One region of the Halomonas sp. 707D4 genome, then DNA from elsewhere that is predicted to be linked to it. Evidence: predicted binding sites of a transcription regulator. Region 1 holds the regulator's gene; the other holds the start of a gene.
What was found. The regulator LexA, encoded in region 1, represses DNA repair genes until DNA is damaged. The targets are predictions, from matches to a motif close to TACTGTNTANNTANACAGTA.
Positions count from the first base shown of each region.

Region 2: the regulator LexA is predicted to act here: its motif matches at 8,224-8,243, upstream of recN (DNA repair protein RecN).

Region 1 is NZ_JAMZBD010000247.1:250-4,467, forward strand. Features, by position in the region: partial or broken gene BIS11_RS11150 (glycoside hydrolase family 3 N-terminal domain-containing protein) at 1-35, opposite strand, end outside; gene BIS11_RS11155 (L,D-transpeptidase) at 101-631, opposite strand; gene BIS11_RS11160 (TetR/AcrR family transcriptional regulator) at 609-1,286, opposite strand; gene lexA (transcriptional repressor LexA) at 1,506-2,180, shown strand; gene purU (formyltetrahydrofolate deformylase) at 2,247-3,101, opposite strand; partial or broken gene BIS11_RS11175 (ribonuclease J) at 3,363-4,218, shown strand, end outside.
Region 2 is NZ_JAMZBD010000005.1:9,898-20,333, reverse strand. Features, by position in the region: partial or broken gene BIS11_RS00520 (cytochrome c) at 1-388, opposite strand, end outside; gene BIS11_RS00515 (GMC family oxidoreductase) at 385-2,148, opposite strand; gene BIS11_RS00510 (gluconate 2-dehydrogenase subunit 3 family protein) at 2,155-2,922, opposite strand; gene BIS11_RS00505 (DMT family transporter) at 3,094-3,999, opposite strand; gene dnaJ (molecular chaperone DnaJ) at 4,122-5,264, opposite strand; gene dnaK (molecular chaperone DnaK) at 5,371-7,302, opposite strand; gene grpE (nucleotide exchange factor GrpE) at 7,430-8,074, opposite strand; gene recN (DNA repair protein RecN) at 8,271-9,944, shown strand; gene fur (ferric iron uptake transcriptional regulator) at 10,051-10,436, opposite strand, start outside.

The sequences.
Region 1 (4,218 bases):
AGGTCGAGCATGACCGGGCCAAGCGATTGTGTCATGAGCTTAGATCCAACGAAACGGGCGCCAATTCTAGTCGATCGGCGCGCTCAGGCAAAATCCGCCGTCACGCCGGGTTCTCGCCGTGAAGCCAGACCGGCGTTCCGGGGGGCGCGGCGGCGAACAGCGTCAGGAGATCGTCATTGCGCACCCGGATGCAGCCGTGGGAGGCGGCGACGCCCATCGGCTCGTCAGCGGGCGTGCCGTGCAGGTAGATGTAGCGGCGCTGGGAATCGACGCGCCCGCCGCGGTTGACGCCGCGCTCGAGCCCGCAGAGCCACAGGATGCGGGTGAGGATCCAGTCACGCTCCGGGTGCGCTTGGGCAAGCGCCGGGGTGAACACTTCACCGGTGAAGCGCCGCCCGCGAAATACCGCGTTCTCCGGCAGGCCTTCGCCGATGGCGGCGCGCACGTAGTGCCAGCCGCGCGGGGTGCGCCCGCTCCCCTCCTCCTCGCCGACGCCATTGATGCCGGTGGAGATGGCGCACGCGTGGATCACGTCTCGCCCCTGCCAGAGGCACAGCTCCTGCGACTGGCAGTCGATCTCGATCCAGGCATCCTCTGCCGGCGGCAGCTCAGCCAGCTTCGGGGTGAGCATGGGCGGGCTCCTCGAGGGCGGTGGGCAACGGCGCGTGCATGGCGGCGACCACCACCGGGCGCAGGCGGCGCACGAGATCGCGAATCGACACCTGCTCGCCGTACTCCTTGTCGGCGATGTCGCGCAGCGCGTCGAGCCCGGAAAGCGTGAAGATCACCGTACCGAGCATGAAGTGCAGCCGCCAGAAGCGTTCGGCATCGGGAAGCCCCGGGGTTGCCTGGCGTACCAGCTCGACGAAACGGGTGAAGACATCGCCGTACTGCTCCTGGATGTAGCGGCGCAGGTGCCCTTGGGCCTGGCTGTAGGCCAGCCCCAACAGGCGCATGAAGACCTTGAGGCTGTTGCGCTCGGCGGGCACCGTCAGCACCGTGGTCGCCATGGTCTCGAGCAGCACCTCAAGGGGAATCTGCTGCTCGCCATGATGCGCCTGCAGCTCGTCGAGCGCCGCATGGAAGCGCTCGCTGAACGGATCGAGATAGCGGGCGAACACGGCCTGGATCAGCGCCTTCTTCGACCCGAAATGGTAGTTCACGGCGGCCAGGTTCACCCGCGCCTTGCTGGTGATGTTGCGCAGCGAGGTTTCGGCGAAGCCACGCTCGGCGAACAGCACCTCTGCGGTATCGAGGATACGCGTGACCGTATCTGACTGCGCCATGGCGTCCTCCAGAAAACGAGTGTTTAAAACATCGCGGCATAGTAGGCCATTCACGCTCCGGGCTCAATCGTCAAAACGACGGGTTCTGGCCCGAGAAAGCCAGCGCGCGCTTTATAAACCGGGGCTTAGGTCATATACTGGATACAGAGACATACTGTATACTTAAACACATGTTCCGACTGTCATCTTTTTAGTTACCCGTTTACCCTGGAGAGCGCCATGTCACGCCCGCTTACCGTTCGTCAACAGCACGTGTTCGACTTCATCGTCAAGACCATGAACGACTACGGCTACCCGCCGACGCGCGCGGAAATCGCCAAGGCGCTCGGTTTTCGCTCTCCCAATGCCGCCGAGGAGCACCTGCGCGCACTCGAGCGCAAGGGGGCGATCCGCATCATTCGCCACACCTCGCGCGGCATCCGTCTGCCCAACCAGGAAGGCGCCGACGCGCCGGACACCGCCCCGGCCGCCAACGATTCAGCGGATACCAATACCAGCGGGCTGCCGATCATCGGCGAGGTGGCGGCAGGCAGCCCCATTCTCGCGGCGGAACACATCGACCGCTACTGTCCGCTGCCCGCGGAGTACTTCACGCCCAAGGCCGACTACCTGCTGCGCGTGCGCGGGCTCTCGATGAAGGACATCGGCATTCTGGAAGGTGACCTGCTCGCCGTGCACCGCACCGAGCGGGTACGCGATGGCCAGATCGTGGTGGCGCGCCTCGAGGACGAAGTGACCGTCAAGCGCTTCAAGCGCGACGGCCACCAGGTGACGCTGCTGGCGGAGAACAGCGACTTCGCCCCCATCGAGATCGACCTGCGCACTCAGCAGCTCGACATCGAAGGGGTCGGCGTCGGCGTGATTCGCGGCGGCAGCGGTCAGGCGCTGGGCTAGGAAGTCTCGGCCTTCGGCCGACGCTTGCAATCGAGAACGGGGCATTGCGCCCCGTTTTCGTTTCTATCAGCCGAACACCACGGTCTTGTTGCCGTCGATCAGCACCCGATCCTCGAGATGCCAGCGCAGCCCGCGGGCCAGCACCGATTTCTCCACGTCGCGACCGAAACGCACCAGATCCGCCGGCGTATGGCAGTGGCTCACGCGGTGAATGTCCTGCTCGATGATCGGCCCGGCATCGAGCTCCTCGGTCACGTAGTGGCAGGTCGCGCCGATCAGCTTCACGCCCCGGGCGTAGGCCTGGTGGTACGGCTTGGCCCCGGCGAAGGACGGTAAAAAGCTGTGGTGGATGTTGATGATCTGCCCGGCGTAGTGCTCGCAGAGCGCCGGCGGCAGGATCTGCATGTAGCGGGCGAGCACGATGCAGTCCGCCCCGAGCGCCTCGATCTGCGCCTGGACGGCATCGAAGGAGGCCTGCTTGTTCGTCGGGTCCACGGCGATATGGAAATAGGGAATCTCGTACCACTCGGAAAGCGCCCGCATGTCCGGGTGGTTCGAGATGATGCCGACGATGTTGCAGTCGAGCTCGCCGGCCTGCCAGCGGTAGAGCAGATCCACCAGGCAGTGCGACTCCTTGGAGACCATGATCACCACGTTGCGGCGCTTCTGGGTATCCACCAGCGCCCACTGCATGTCGAAGGTGGCGGCGATCGGCGCGAACGCCTTTTCGAGTTCATCGGCGCTCATGCCGATGGAGTCGGCGAGGATCTCGTAGCGCATGAAGAAGCGCCCGGTCTGCAGGTCCGAATGCTGGCTCGCTTCGGTAATGGAACCACCATGCTGGGCGATGAAGCTTGACACGCGGGCGACGATGCCCACCTGATCGGGGCAGGAAACCACTAGACGGTAATAATGCGACATAAATAGACTCGACGTGAATGCACTCTAAAAACATGGCCCGCTGTCAGGCCCTGCCGGCGCTCTACCCGGCAAGGGCGCTAGTGTAGCGCAAGCGGCGATCCGAGGCATTGCGATCATTGTTAGCCGCCTCCGCACACCGTATAGTTAAAGTCTTACTTTTCAGGCTGTTCAAAATCAATGGATCCATCACGCGTTCAACTTCGTCCCCGTCGCCGCCCACCCTTGCGTATTCTGCCGCTGGGTGGCTGCGGTGAAATAGGAATGAACCTGACGCTATATGGCCATGGCGATCACTGGATCGCCATCGATTGCGGCATGATGATTCGCCAGGACCTGCCGAGCGCACCGCTCCAGGTGCCCAATACCCGGACACTTGAAGAACTCGCGATCGCGCCCAAGGCGCTGTTCATCACCCACGGCCACGAGGATCATATCGGCGCGGTCGCCTGGCTGTGGCCCAAGTGGCAGTGCCCGATCTACGCCACGCCCCTGGCAGCGGGACTTCTGCGCCACAAGTTCGCCGAACACAGCCTGTCGAGCGCAGCGATTCGCGTGATCGAACCAGGCGAGGCGCTCGAGGAAGGCCCGTTCACGCTGCGCTACTTGCTGATGACCCACTCGATTCCCGAGAGCTGCGCGATCATGATGCAGGCCGGTGACCATCGGGTGCTGCATACCGGTGACTGGAAACTCGACCCGGAGCCGTTGATCGGCGCCTGCGTCGACCCGAGCCACTTTCAGGCGCTCGCGCCGATCGATCTGCTGGTGGGCGACTCCACCAATGCGCCGCTGCCCGGCAGCGCGGGCAGCGAAGGCGCGGTGGCCAAGGCCCTGGAACAGACGCTCAAGGAGTGCGAGGGGCGCGTGGTGGTTTCCTGCTTTGCCAGCAACCTGGCGCGGGTGTGGGCGATCGGCCAGGCGGCGGCACGAAACGGGCGCCGGGTGAGCCTGATGGGGCGCTCGATGGAGCGCATGGTGAGCGTGGCGCGCGGGCTTGGCTACCTGGACGACTTCCCGGCGCTGGTGCCGGCCCAGGACCTCGGTTACCTGCCGGCCAACGAGGTGGTGGTGATCGCCACAGGAAGCCAGGGCGAGCCGCGCGCTGCGCTCCAGCGCC
Region 2 (10,436 bases), on a different contig from region 1:
CGACCGGCGTGACGGTCTGCAGGAACGCCCACAGGTCGTGGATGTCCTTGTCGGTCATCAGGGTGTAAGAGGGATACGGCATGGCCGGATAGAGATGGTAGCCGCCCTTGCCCACCCCTTCGGTCATCGCCGCCTTGAATTCATCGAGGCTCCAGCGGCCAAGGCCGGTGGCGTCGTCCGGCGTGATGTTGGGGGCGATCAGCGTGCCGAAGGGCGTTTCCAGCGGCACGCCGCCGGCCAGCGGCCGGTCGTCGTCGACGGTGTGGCAGGCGGCGCAGTCGCCCAGCACGCTGATGTAGCGGCCGCGTTCGATGTCCTGGTACTCGGTGCTGGCGGCCAGCGCCGACAGCGGCAGCAGCGCGAGTGTGACCCCGGTGAGCGTTTTCATGAAATCATCTCTCCCGGGTTTCTCAGGTAGCGGTTGACGATGCCGTGGGCGGCCTTGAAGGCGAGCGCCCCGACCGTGCCGGTGGGGTTGTAGCCCGGGTTTTGGGGAAACGCCGAGGCGCCGACCACGAACAGGTTGGGCACGCCCCACACCTGCAAGTGCTTGTTCACCGAGCTGTTGCTCGGGTCCGCCCCCATGACGAAGCCGCCCACCACGTGGGAGGACTGGTAGGGCCGCCCGTCCCAGGGGCCGGTGCGCGGGTTGGCGACGATCTGGCGCGGATTCATCCGCCGGGCGACCTCGGCGGTCTTGTCGGTGACGTACTGCGCCATGCGCAGATCGTTGTCGGTGAAGTCGAAGGTGATGCGCAGAAGCGGCCGCCCCAGCCGGTCGCGGTAGGTGGGGTCCAGCGACAGGTAGTTGTTGGGCGAGGAGTAGTTGCTCGCCTCGCAGCCGATCGACATGGTGCTCTTGTAGTTGTCGACGGTGGTACGCTTCCAGTTCGAGCCCCAGCGCGGCGTGCCGGGCGGCGTCGGGCGCGCGTTGATCGGCGCCGCGCCGATCGGCGTCACGCGCATGCTGCCGCCACCGAAGAAACCGAGCCCCGCGTGGTCGAAGTTGTCGTTGTTGAAGTCGTCGATGCCCATGCCCACGGCGCCTGCGCCGATGAACGGGTTGAAGTTCTTGTCATCGAAGAACAGCTGCACGTTGTTGGCGGTCTGGTAGGCGTAGTTGCGCCCGGTGGTGCCTTGGCGCGTGGCCGGGTCGTAGGCCTGGCCGATGTTCGAGGTGAGCATCAGGCGCACGTTCTCGAAGGTGAAGGCGGCGACGACGACGATCTCGGCGGGCTGCTCCCAGCGTCGTCCGGCGGAGTCGACGTAGATGATGCCGGTGGCGCGGCGCCCGCTTGAGTCGGTGGTGACCTCGAGCACCTCGCAGTGGGTGCGCGCCTCGAAGTTCTCCTTGCGGATCAGCGCCGGCAACACCGTGGTGATGGCGCTCGCCTTGGAGTAGTTGGCACAGCCGTAGTTGGTGCAGAAACCGCAGAAAGTGCACGGCCCCATGGTCACGCCGAGCGGGTTGGTGTAGGCCTCGGAGACCAGCGACGACGGCACCGGGAACGGGCTGTAACCCATCTCGCGGGCGGTCTCGGCGAACAGCGTCGGCGAGTAGGGCTGCCTGAGCGGCGGCGTCGGGTAGTCGCTCGAGCGCACGCCCTCGAAGGGGTTGCCGCCCTGCTGCGGGCCGCTTTTGAGCTGCCCGGCCCGGCCGGAGGTGCCGGCCACCTTCTCGAAGGCGTCGTAGAAGGGCTCCATCTCGTCCCAGTCGGTGCCCCAATCCTGCAAGGAGAGCTCGTCGGGAATCGCATCCGCCCCGTAGCGCTCCTCGAGGTGGCTGCGCAGGCGAAACTCCTCGGGCTGGAAACGAAAGGTGATCCCCGCCCAGTGGTTGCCCGCCCCACCGGTGCCGTTGCCCGGGTGGAACGAGCCCCACTTGCGCATCGGCAGCGCCGTCTGCGACGGCGTGTTGCGCATGGTGATGGTGTTCTGGGCGGTGCGCAGCATCAGCTCCTGACGCTGAGCGTAGCGCAGCTCGTCGGTGACCGAGGCGATGTTGAAATCCTTGGCGGTATCGCGCCAGGGGCCGCGTTCGACGCCGACGACCCTGAGGCCCGCGTCGACGAGTTCGTTGGCGATGATCGCCCCGGCCCAGCCGAGCCCGACCACCACCGCGTCCGTGGGAGGTAGTTTGGTTGCCATGTTCGCTTATCCCTGCGCTTGCCAGTCGGAACGCCCGCCGATGCTCACCGGCGTGAACGCCAGGTCTTCGTTGTGTCGCTCGATGTAGTCGCGGTAGTCGTAGCGGGCGCCGGGAAAGCCGAGCATCTTCCAGGACGCCATGTCACGATTACCGCCGTACAAGGGGTCGGCGAAGAAGCCTTCCATGGTGTTGGTGAGCACCAGCTCGAAAAAGAGTTGGCTGTCGATATTGTCGAGCTGAATCCGCTCCTGCTCGAGCTGGGAAAGGATCTGGTCGCGCCGGTCGGCCTCGAGCTCGGCAAAGCGCGCGTCGTGCTCGCGGCGGCAGTGGTCGTCGAGGGCGGCAAGGCCGATGCGGTAGCGCTGGCCCGGCGTGAGGGGGGACTGGTCGCCCTGCTCGGGCGTGCCGTCCTGGAAGGGGCCGTGCATGTAGAGGCGCTCGAAGCCGCCGTAGGCACCGGCCAGCTGGCGGTCGATGAAGATCGCGCAGCCTGCTTCCTTGCCGCTGATGCTCAGGTCATCCGCCGGGATCAGCCGCTCGACGATCGCCTCGACGGTCGCCGCCTCCTCCTCGGTGAAGAACTGCCAGCCGGCGCTTTCGTCCACCGGCTCGACGGCCACGTTGGCCAAGGGTTTCCATTCCGGGGTGCCTCGAAACGTCAGCGCCTGGGCGGCGCCCGGGGCAGCGGCACCGACCAGCAGCGCCGCCGACGACCCCAGTAGCTCCCTGCGGGTCAGCCCCCCGGAGGTAGCAGGCTCGTCTCTCTTTTTCATCACGGTTCCCTTTTTTCGTTTCAGCCCGCCGCGTGCAAAGGCCGCAACGGATCGATAGATAGCCGGGCAGAACTCATAACCTGCTAACTATTAGCCTGAAACATAGGAGACGCGACAATACACCGCAAATACAAAGGGCAATTTAGTTCGAAAAAGTGTCTGGCCGTATCTCTAGCGCCTTCGGCGACGCCGAAAGCCAAGCCCTCGTCCTTCGAGCGAGGCCAGCGCCACGCCGGCCAGCATCAACGGCAGCGCCAGGAGGAAGCCGCTGGAGATGGGAATGCCGAACAGCACCCAGTCGGCGGCGATCGGCCATACCAGCGCCACGTACTCGAAGGGGGCCAGCTTCGACACCTCGGCGTAGCGAAACGCCAGCGTCATGGCGATATGCCCCGCCCCGCCGAACAGCCCCGACAGCACCAGCAGCGCAAACTCGTTGCCGGTCAGCGGCGTCCACCCCAGCGGCCACGTGGCGAGCCCGGCCAGCGCCGACACCACGATGAAGTAGAACGCGATGGAGCCAGCGGTTTCGGTGCGCGAGATATGGCGAATGGTGAGCAGGGCGCCGGCGGTCAAAAGCGCCCCGATGGTGCCGAGCGCATAGCCCAGAAGCCGCCCGTCGCTACTGCCCGCGCCCAGCTGGGGCACCACCAGCACCGCCATGCCGAGAAGTGCGAGCACGATGGCGCCGGCGCGGTAGAACGAGAACCTCTCGCCGAGCAGTAGCACGCCGCCCATGGCCATGAAGATCGGCGAAAGCTGCACCAGGAGTGTGGCCTCGGCTACCGGCAGAAACGCCACCGACGAGAACGAGAAGAACATCGCCGTCGCCCCCAGCCCCGAGCGCAGCAGATGCCCGAGCGGTCGCCGGGTCGCGAGCGCCCCGGGAAACTCGCGGCGCACCATCAGAAAGATCACGATCGGGATCAGCGCGAACAGCGAGCGAAAGAAGATCGACTGGCCCACCGGCACCGTGTCGCTCACCGCCTTGATGCACACGAACATGCCGGTGAACATCACCCCCGACAGCACGCGAAGAAAGATGCCCAGCCCCGGGCGATCCTGCAATCCAGTCATGACCGACGTCCTTGAAAACAAAAAAGTCCCCGGTGGGTACCGGGGACTTCGTACGCTAACGGCGAACGCCTCGCGGCGCTACCGAAACAGTGGCGACATCGCAGCGAGTCTGCCTGGAAACCTTACGGCTTCATCTCTTCGAAGAACTTCTTCACGCTGTCGAAGAAGCCGGTCTTCTTCGGCGAGTGGCTGTGGCTGTTGCTGCCGTCGAAGCTCTTCTGGAGCTGGCGCAGCAGGTCCTTCTGCTCGTCGTTGAGGTTGACCGGGGTCTCGATCACCACCTTGCAGAGCAGATCGCCCGGGGCGCCGCCGCGCACGGGCTTGACGCCCTTGCCGCGCAGGCGGAAGAGCTTGCCGGTCTGGGTCTCCGGCGGGATCTTGAGCTTCACGCGGCCATCCAGCGTCGGCACTTCGAGCTCGCCGCCGAGGGCAGCGTCGACGAAGTTGATCGGCACGTCGCACTGCAGGTGCTTGCCGTCACGATGGAAGATCGGGTGCGACTTGATCGCTACCTGAACGTAGAGATCCCCCGCCGGGCCGCCGTTGACGCCGGACTCGCCCTCGCCGTTCAGGCGAATGCGATCGCCGGTATCCACGCCGGGCGGAATCTTGACCGAGAGCGTGCGGGTCTCGCGTACGCGGCCTTCGGCGTTGCACTTGTGACACGGCACCTTGATCTGCACACCGGTACCGTGACAGGTCGGGCAGGTCTGCTGCACGGCGAAGAAGCCCTGCTGCATGCGCACCTGACCCATGCCCTGACAGGTCGGGCAGGTGTCCTTGGTGGTACCGGGCTCGGCGCCGTCGCCATCGCAGCGGTCGCAGGTGATGTGACGCGGCACGCGGATGTCGACGGTGGTGCCGGCCACCGCGCTTTCCAGGTCGAGCTCGAGGTTGTAGCGCAGGTCAGAGCCGCGCGCTGGAGCGTTGGGTCCGCGACGCCGACCGCCGCCTCCGCCGAAGATATCGCCGAACACGTCGCCGAAGATGTCGCTGAAGTCGCCCGCGCCACCGCCGCCGAAGCCGCCACCGCCCTGGCCATCCACACCGGCATGGCCGAACTGATCATAAGCGGCGCGCTTCTGCTCGTCGCTGAGTACTTCGTAGGCATCGGAGACGTCGCGGAATTTCTCTGCGGCGGTCTCGTCGTCCGGGTTGCGGTCAGGGTGGAATTTTTGCGCCAGGCGGCGGTAGGCCTTCTTGATCTCTTTCTGATCGGCCCCTTTTTCAACACCCAGGACTTCGTAGTAATCGCGCTTGGACATGGGTCCCACGCCTCCTGGTCAATTCGTTACGTGATGAGGGTCGGCTCGGAAACGCCGACGCGGGAGCTGGCCCCCGCGTCACCGTTTTCCTTGGCAGAAAGAGACGTTACTGCTTCTTCTGCTCGTCTTTCACTTCTTCGTACTCGGCGTCGACCACGTCGTCCTCGGGCTTGGACGCGGCTTCCTCGGCGCCTTCACCGCCCGCCTGGGCGGCGTCCGCCTGCTCGGCGTACATCTTCTGAGCCAGCTGGCCGGAGGCTTCGGTCAGCGCATCCAGTTTCTTCTGGATGTCGTCCTGGTCGTCGGTCTTGACCGCGGCTTCCAGGTCGCTGATGGCGCTTTCGATGGCCTGTTTCTCGTCGTCGGTCGCCTTGTCGCCGGCCTCTTCCAGGGTCTTGCGGGTGGCGTGGATCATGCCGTCCGCCTGGTTGCGCAGCTGGACCAGCGCCTCGAACTTCTTGTCCTCGTCGGCGTGGGCCTCGGCGTCGCGCACCATCTGATCGATCTCTTCATCGGACAGGCCGCTCGAGGCCTTGATGACGATGGACTGCTCCTTGCCGGTCGCCTTGTCCTTCGCGGAGACGTTCAGGATGCCGTTGGCGTCCAGATCGAAGGCGACCTCGATCTGCGGCACGCCGCGCGGGGCCGGCGGAATGTCGCTGAGATCGAAACGACCCAGTGACTTGTTCTGTGCGACCTGCTTGCGCTCGCCCTGGGCCACGTGGATGGTCACGGCGGTCTGGTTGTCATCCGCGGTGGAGAAGGTCTGGGTCTTCTTCGTCGGGATGGTGGTGTTCTTCTCGATCAGCGGGGTCATCACGCCACCCAGGGTCTCGATGCCCAGGGTCAGCGGGGTGACGTCCAGCAGCAGCACGTCCTTGACGTCGCCGCCCAGCACGCCGCCCTGGATCGCGGCACCGACGGCCACGGCTTCATCCGGGTTGACGTCCTTGCGCGCGTCCTTGCCGAAGAACTCGGCGGCTTTCTGCTGCACCATCGGCATGCGGGTCTGGCCGCCGACCAGGATCACCTCGTCCACCTCGGAGGCGGAGAGACCGGCATCCTTGAGCGCCATCTTGCAGGGCTCGAGGGAGCGCTGCACCAGGTTCTCGACCAGTGATTCCAGCTTGGCGCGGGTCACCTTGACGTTGAGGTGTTTCGGGCCGGTGTTGTCCGCCGTGATGTAAGGCAGGTTCACATCGGTCTGCTGGGCGCTGGAAAGCTCGATCTTGGCCTTCTCGGCGGCTTCCTTCAGGCGCTGCATGGCCAGGTTGTCGCCGGACAGGTCGATGCCGCTGTCGGACTTGAACTGGTCGACCAGGTAGTTGATCAGCGCCAGGTCAAAGTCTTCGCCGCCCAGGAAGGTGTCGCCGTTGGTGGCGAGTACTTCGAACTGGGTCTCGCCGTCGACGTCGGCCACTTCGATGATCGAGATATCGAAGGTACCGCCACCCAGGTCGTAGACCGCGATGGTCTTGTCGCCGCGCGACTTGTCCATGCCGTAGGCGAGTGCTGCGGCGGTCGGCTCGTTAATGATGCGCTTGACGTCGAGGCCGGCGATGCGGCCGGCGTCCTTGGTCGCCTGACGCTGGCTGTCGTTGAAGTAGGCCGGGACGGTGATGACCGCCTCGGTGACCGTTTCACCGAGGTAGTCCTCGGCGGTCTTCTTCATCTTTTTCAGCACTTCGGCGCTGACCTGGGGCGGGGCCATCTTCTTGCCCTTCACTTCCACCCAGGCGTCGCCGTTGTCGGCTTCGGCGATCTTGTAGGGCACCATCTTGATGTCCTTCTGAACGACGTCGTCCTTGAAGCGACGGCCGATCAGACGCTTGATGGCGTACAGGGTATTTTCCGGGTTGGTGACCGCCTGGCGCTTGGCCGCCTGGCCGACCAGCGTCTCGCCATCGTCGGTGTAGGCGATGATGGACGGCGTGGTGCGGCCGCCCTCGGCGTTTTCGATGACCTTGGCGCTATCGCCGTCGAGAACCGCCACGCAGGAGTTGGTGGTGCCCAGGTCAATACCAATGATGCGTCCCATAGCAAAAACCTCGAATTCGGTGGTGACAAAAAGTGCAATCGGTCTGCGGCAGCGCCGCGGGTTGGCCTTTATCTGGGGGCCGCCCGGTACTTTTCAAGGGGCGATATCGCAATATCGCCGGATCACATCAGCCGGCTTTCTGGCTGACCACGACCATCGCCGGGCGCACCAGTCGACCGTTGAGCAGATAGCCCTTCTGCATGACATCCATCACGGTGTTGGGCTCGAGATCCGGGTTGGGCACCATGGCCATGGCCTCGTGGACCTGCGGGTCGAAGGGCTCGCCGTGGGGCTCGACGCTTTCGACGCCGAATTTCTGGAGCACGTCGAGCTGCATCTTGAGCGTCATGGACACGCCCTCGCGATGCGCATCGGATGCGTCTTCCTGCATGCTCTCGAGCGCCTTCTCGAGGCCATCGACCACCGGCAGCAGCTCCTTGACGAACTTCTCCAGCGCGAACTTGCGCGCCTTGTCGGCTTCGGCCTCGGCGCGGCGGCGCACGTTCTGCGCCTCGGCGGCGGCGCGCAGCGCCTGGTCCTTGGCTTCCGCCAGGCTCTGTTCGAGCTCCTCGACCTGGGCGGCCAGCACGTCGGCCTCCGGGTTGCCCGTGCCGTCGCCCATCAGGTCGCCATCGAGCACCGGGCCGTCGTCCAGCACGCCATCGATGTCGCCTTCCACCAGACGCTCCTCGTCGACCTGCTCGGTCACGTCGGCTTCCTGCTCCTGGCGGGCCAGCTCGTCATCCAACGGGGTTTGCGGTTCTTTTGCCATGCCGTGCTCCTAAATGAGGTAGCGGCGCCGCGCGCGGCAGCCTACGTTGAAAAGGGTTGTAAGTTCGCCTGCACGCTATATGGGGGCCTTCCCGGGCATCTCAAGAGGGGCATTGAAGTGAGTTATCGACTACTGTATAAAACACCAATTATTGTATAAGCATCCAGTTTCTATAGAGCCCTGCCTAGGAGGCCCTATGCTGACCCAGCTAGTGATCCAGGATTACGCGATCGTCGATCGCCTAGAGCTTGATCTGACCCATGGCATGACCGCCATCACCGGCGAGACCGGGGCGGGCAAATCCATCCTGCTGGGGGCGCTGGGGCTGTGCCTTGGCGAGCGCGCCGAGGCCGGAAGCGTGCGCCATGGCTGCGAGCGCACCGATCTGTCGGCAAGCTTCGACATCGCCCACCTGCCGGCGGCCATCGAGTGGCTCGAGGCCCGCGAGCTCTCTTCGGAAGAGTGCCTGCTGCGCCGCGTGGTGAGCGCCAACGGCCGCTCCAAGGCGTGGATCAACGGCCAGCCGGTGACCATCGCCGACCTCAAGGCGCTGGGCGAGCTCTTGATCCAGGTGCACGGCCAGCACGCCCACCAGGCCTTGATGCGCGAAGAGACCCACCTGGTGCTGCTCGACGACTACGCGGGGCTTCGCGAGCGGCGCCAGCAGCTCGGCGACACCTACAAGCAGTGGCGAAGCGCCAGGACGCGGCTCAAGCAGAGCCGCGAGGCGGGCAGTGAAGTGGAGGCCAAGCGCCAGCTGCTGCGCTATCAGGTCGAAGAGCTCGATCAACTGGCGCTGGCCGAGGGCGAACTCAAGACCCTGGAGGAGGAGCAGCACACCCTGGCCCACGCCGAGGAGACGCTGCGCGAGACCCAGTTCGCCGCGGAGTGCTGCGAAAGCGACGATGGCGGAGCGCTGTCGCTGCTCAACCAGGCCCATGCGCGGCTCAGCGCCCTGCCCGGCAGCGACAAGGGCGTGCTGGCCAATACGCTCGCCATGCTTTCGGACGCCCGCATTCAGGTGGAAGAGGCCGCCGGCGAACTCGCCCGCTTCGCCGACACCACCGAACTCGACCCGGAGCGTCTGGCCTGGGTGGACGAGCGCCTGACCGACGTGCACCGCATCGCGCGCAAGCACCACGTCGCACCGGAGGAGCTCTGCGCGCTTCACCAGTCGCTGACCCGCGAGGTCGCCCAGCTCGAGGCCAGCGACGAGGATCTCGAGACGCTGAGTAATCGGGTGGCGGAGCTTCGCGAGCGCTACCGCGAACAGGCCAAGACCCTCAGCGAGGCGCGCCAGAAGGCCGCTGGGCGTCTGGGCAAGGAGGTTCAGCAGCAGCTGGCGTTTCTGGCCATGGGCAAGGCGCGCTTCGAGGTGGCGGTATCACCGCGCGAGACGCCGAGCCAGGAGGGTCTCGACCAGGTGCAGTTTCTGATCAGCGCCAACCCGGGTCAGCCCGCGCGCCCCTTGACCAAGGTCGCCTCCGGGGGCGAGCTTTCGCGCATCAGCCTGGCGATCCAGGTCGTCGCGGCCAGCCACTCCACCATCCCCAGCCTGGTGTTCGACGAGGTGGACGTGGGCATTTCCGGCGCCACGGCGGAAATCGTCGGCCAGCTTCTGCGCAAGCTGGGCGAAAACGGCCAGGTGATGACCGTGACCCACCTGCCCCAGGTAGCCGCGCAAGCCCATCAGCACCTGCATATTGAAAAGCGCGCCAAGCGCGACAGTACCCTGACCCACATGGCGCTGCTCGACGAGCAGGGCCGCATCAGCGAGCTGGCCCGCATGCTGGGCGGGGTCACGCTTTCAGAACAGACCCTGGCCCACGCCCGCGAGATGCTGAACGCCAGCCAGCGCCGCCCGCACTGACACCGCGTACTTTCACCGCACACTTTCCCAGAAACCAAAACGCCCCCGTCGATCGATCGACGGGGGCGTTTTCTTGCCGGCTGCGCAGCAAACGGTCAGCGTGGCGTCACGCCTTGGGCCGCACGTACAGCACCAGCGCGTGATCGATCAGCTCGAACCCGTGCTCTTCGGCAATCTCCTGCTGACGACGCTCGATGATCTCGTCGACGAACTCGATGATCTCGCCGCTATCCAGGCACACCATGTGGTCGTGATGCTCCTCCTGGGTCATCTCGAACACCGCGTGGCCGCCGTCGAAGTTGTGACGGATCACCAGTCCCGCCGTCTCGAACTGCGTCAGCACGCGATAGACGGTGGCAAGGCCCACGTCCTCGCCCGCATCGATCAGTGTCTTGTACACTTCTTCTGCGCTAAGGTGGTGCTGACCCGAAGCATTTTCGAGGATCTGCAGGATCTTGACGCGCGGCAGGGTCACTTTCAGCCCGGCTTTGC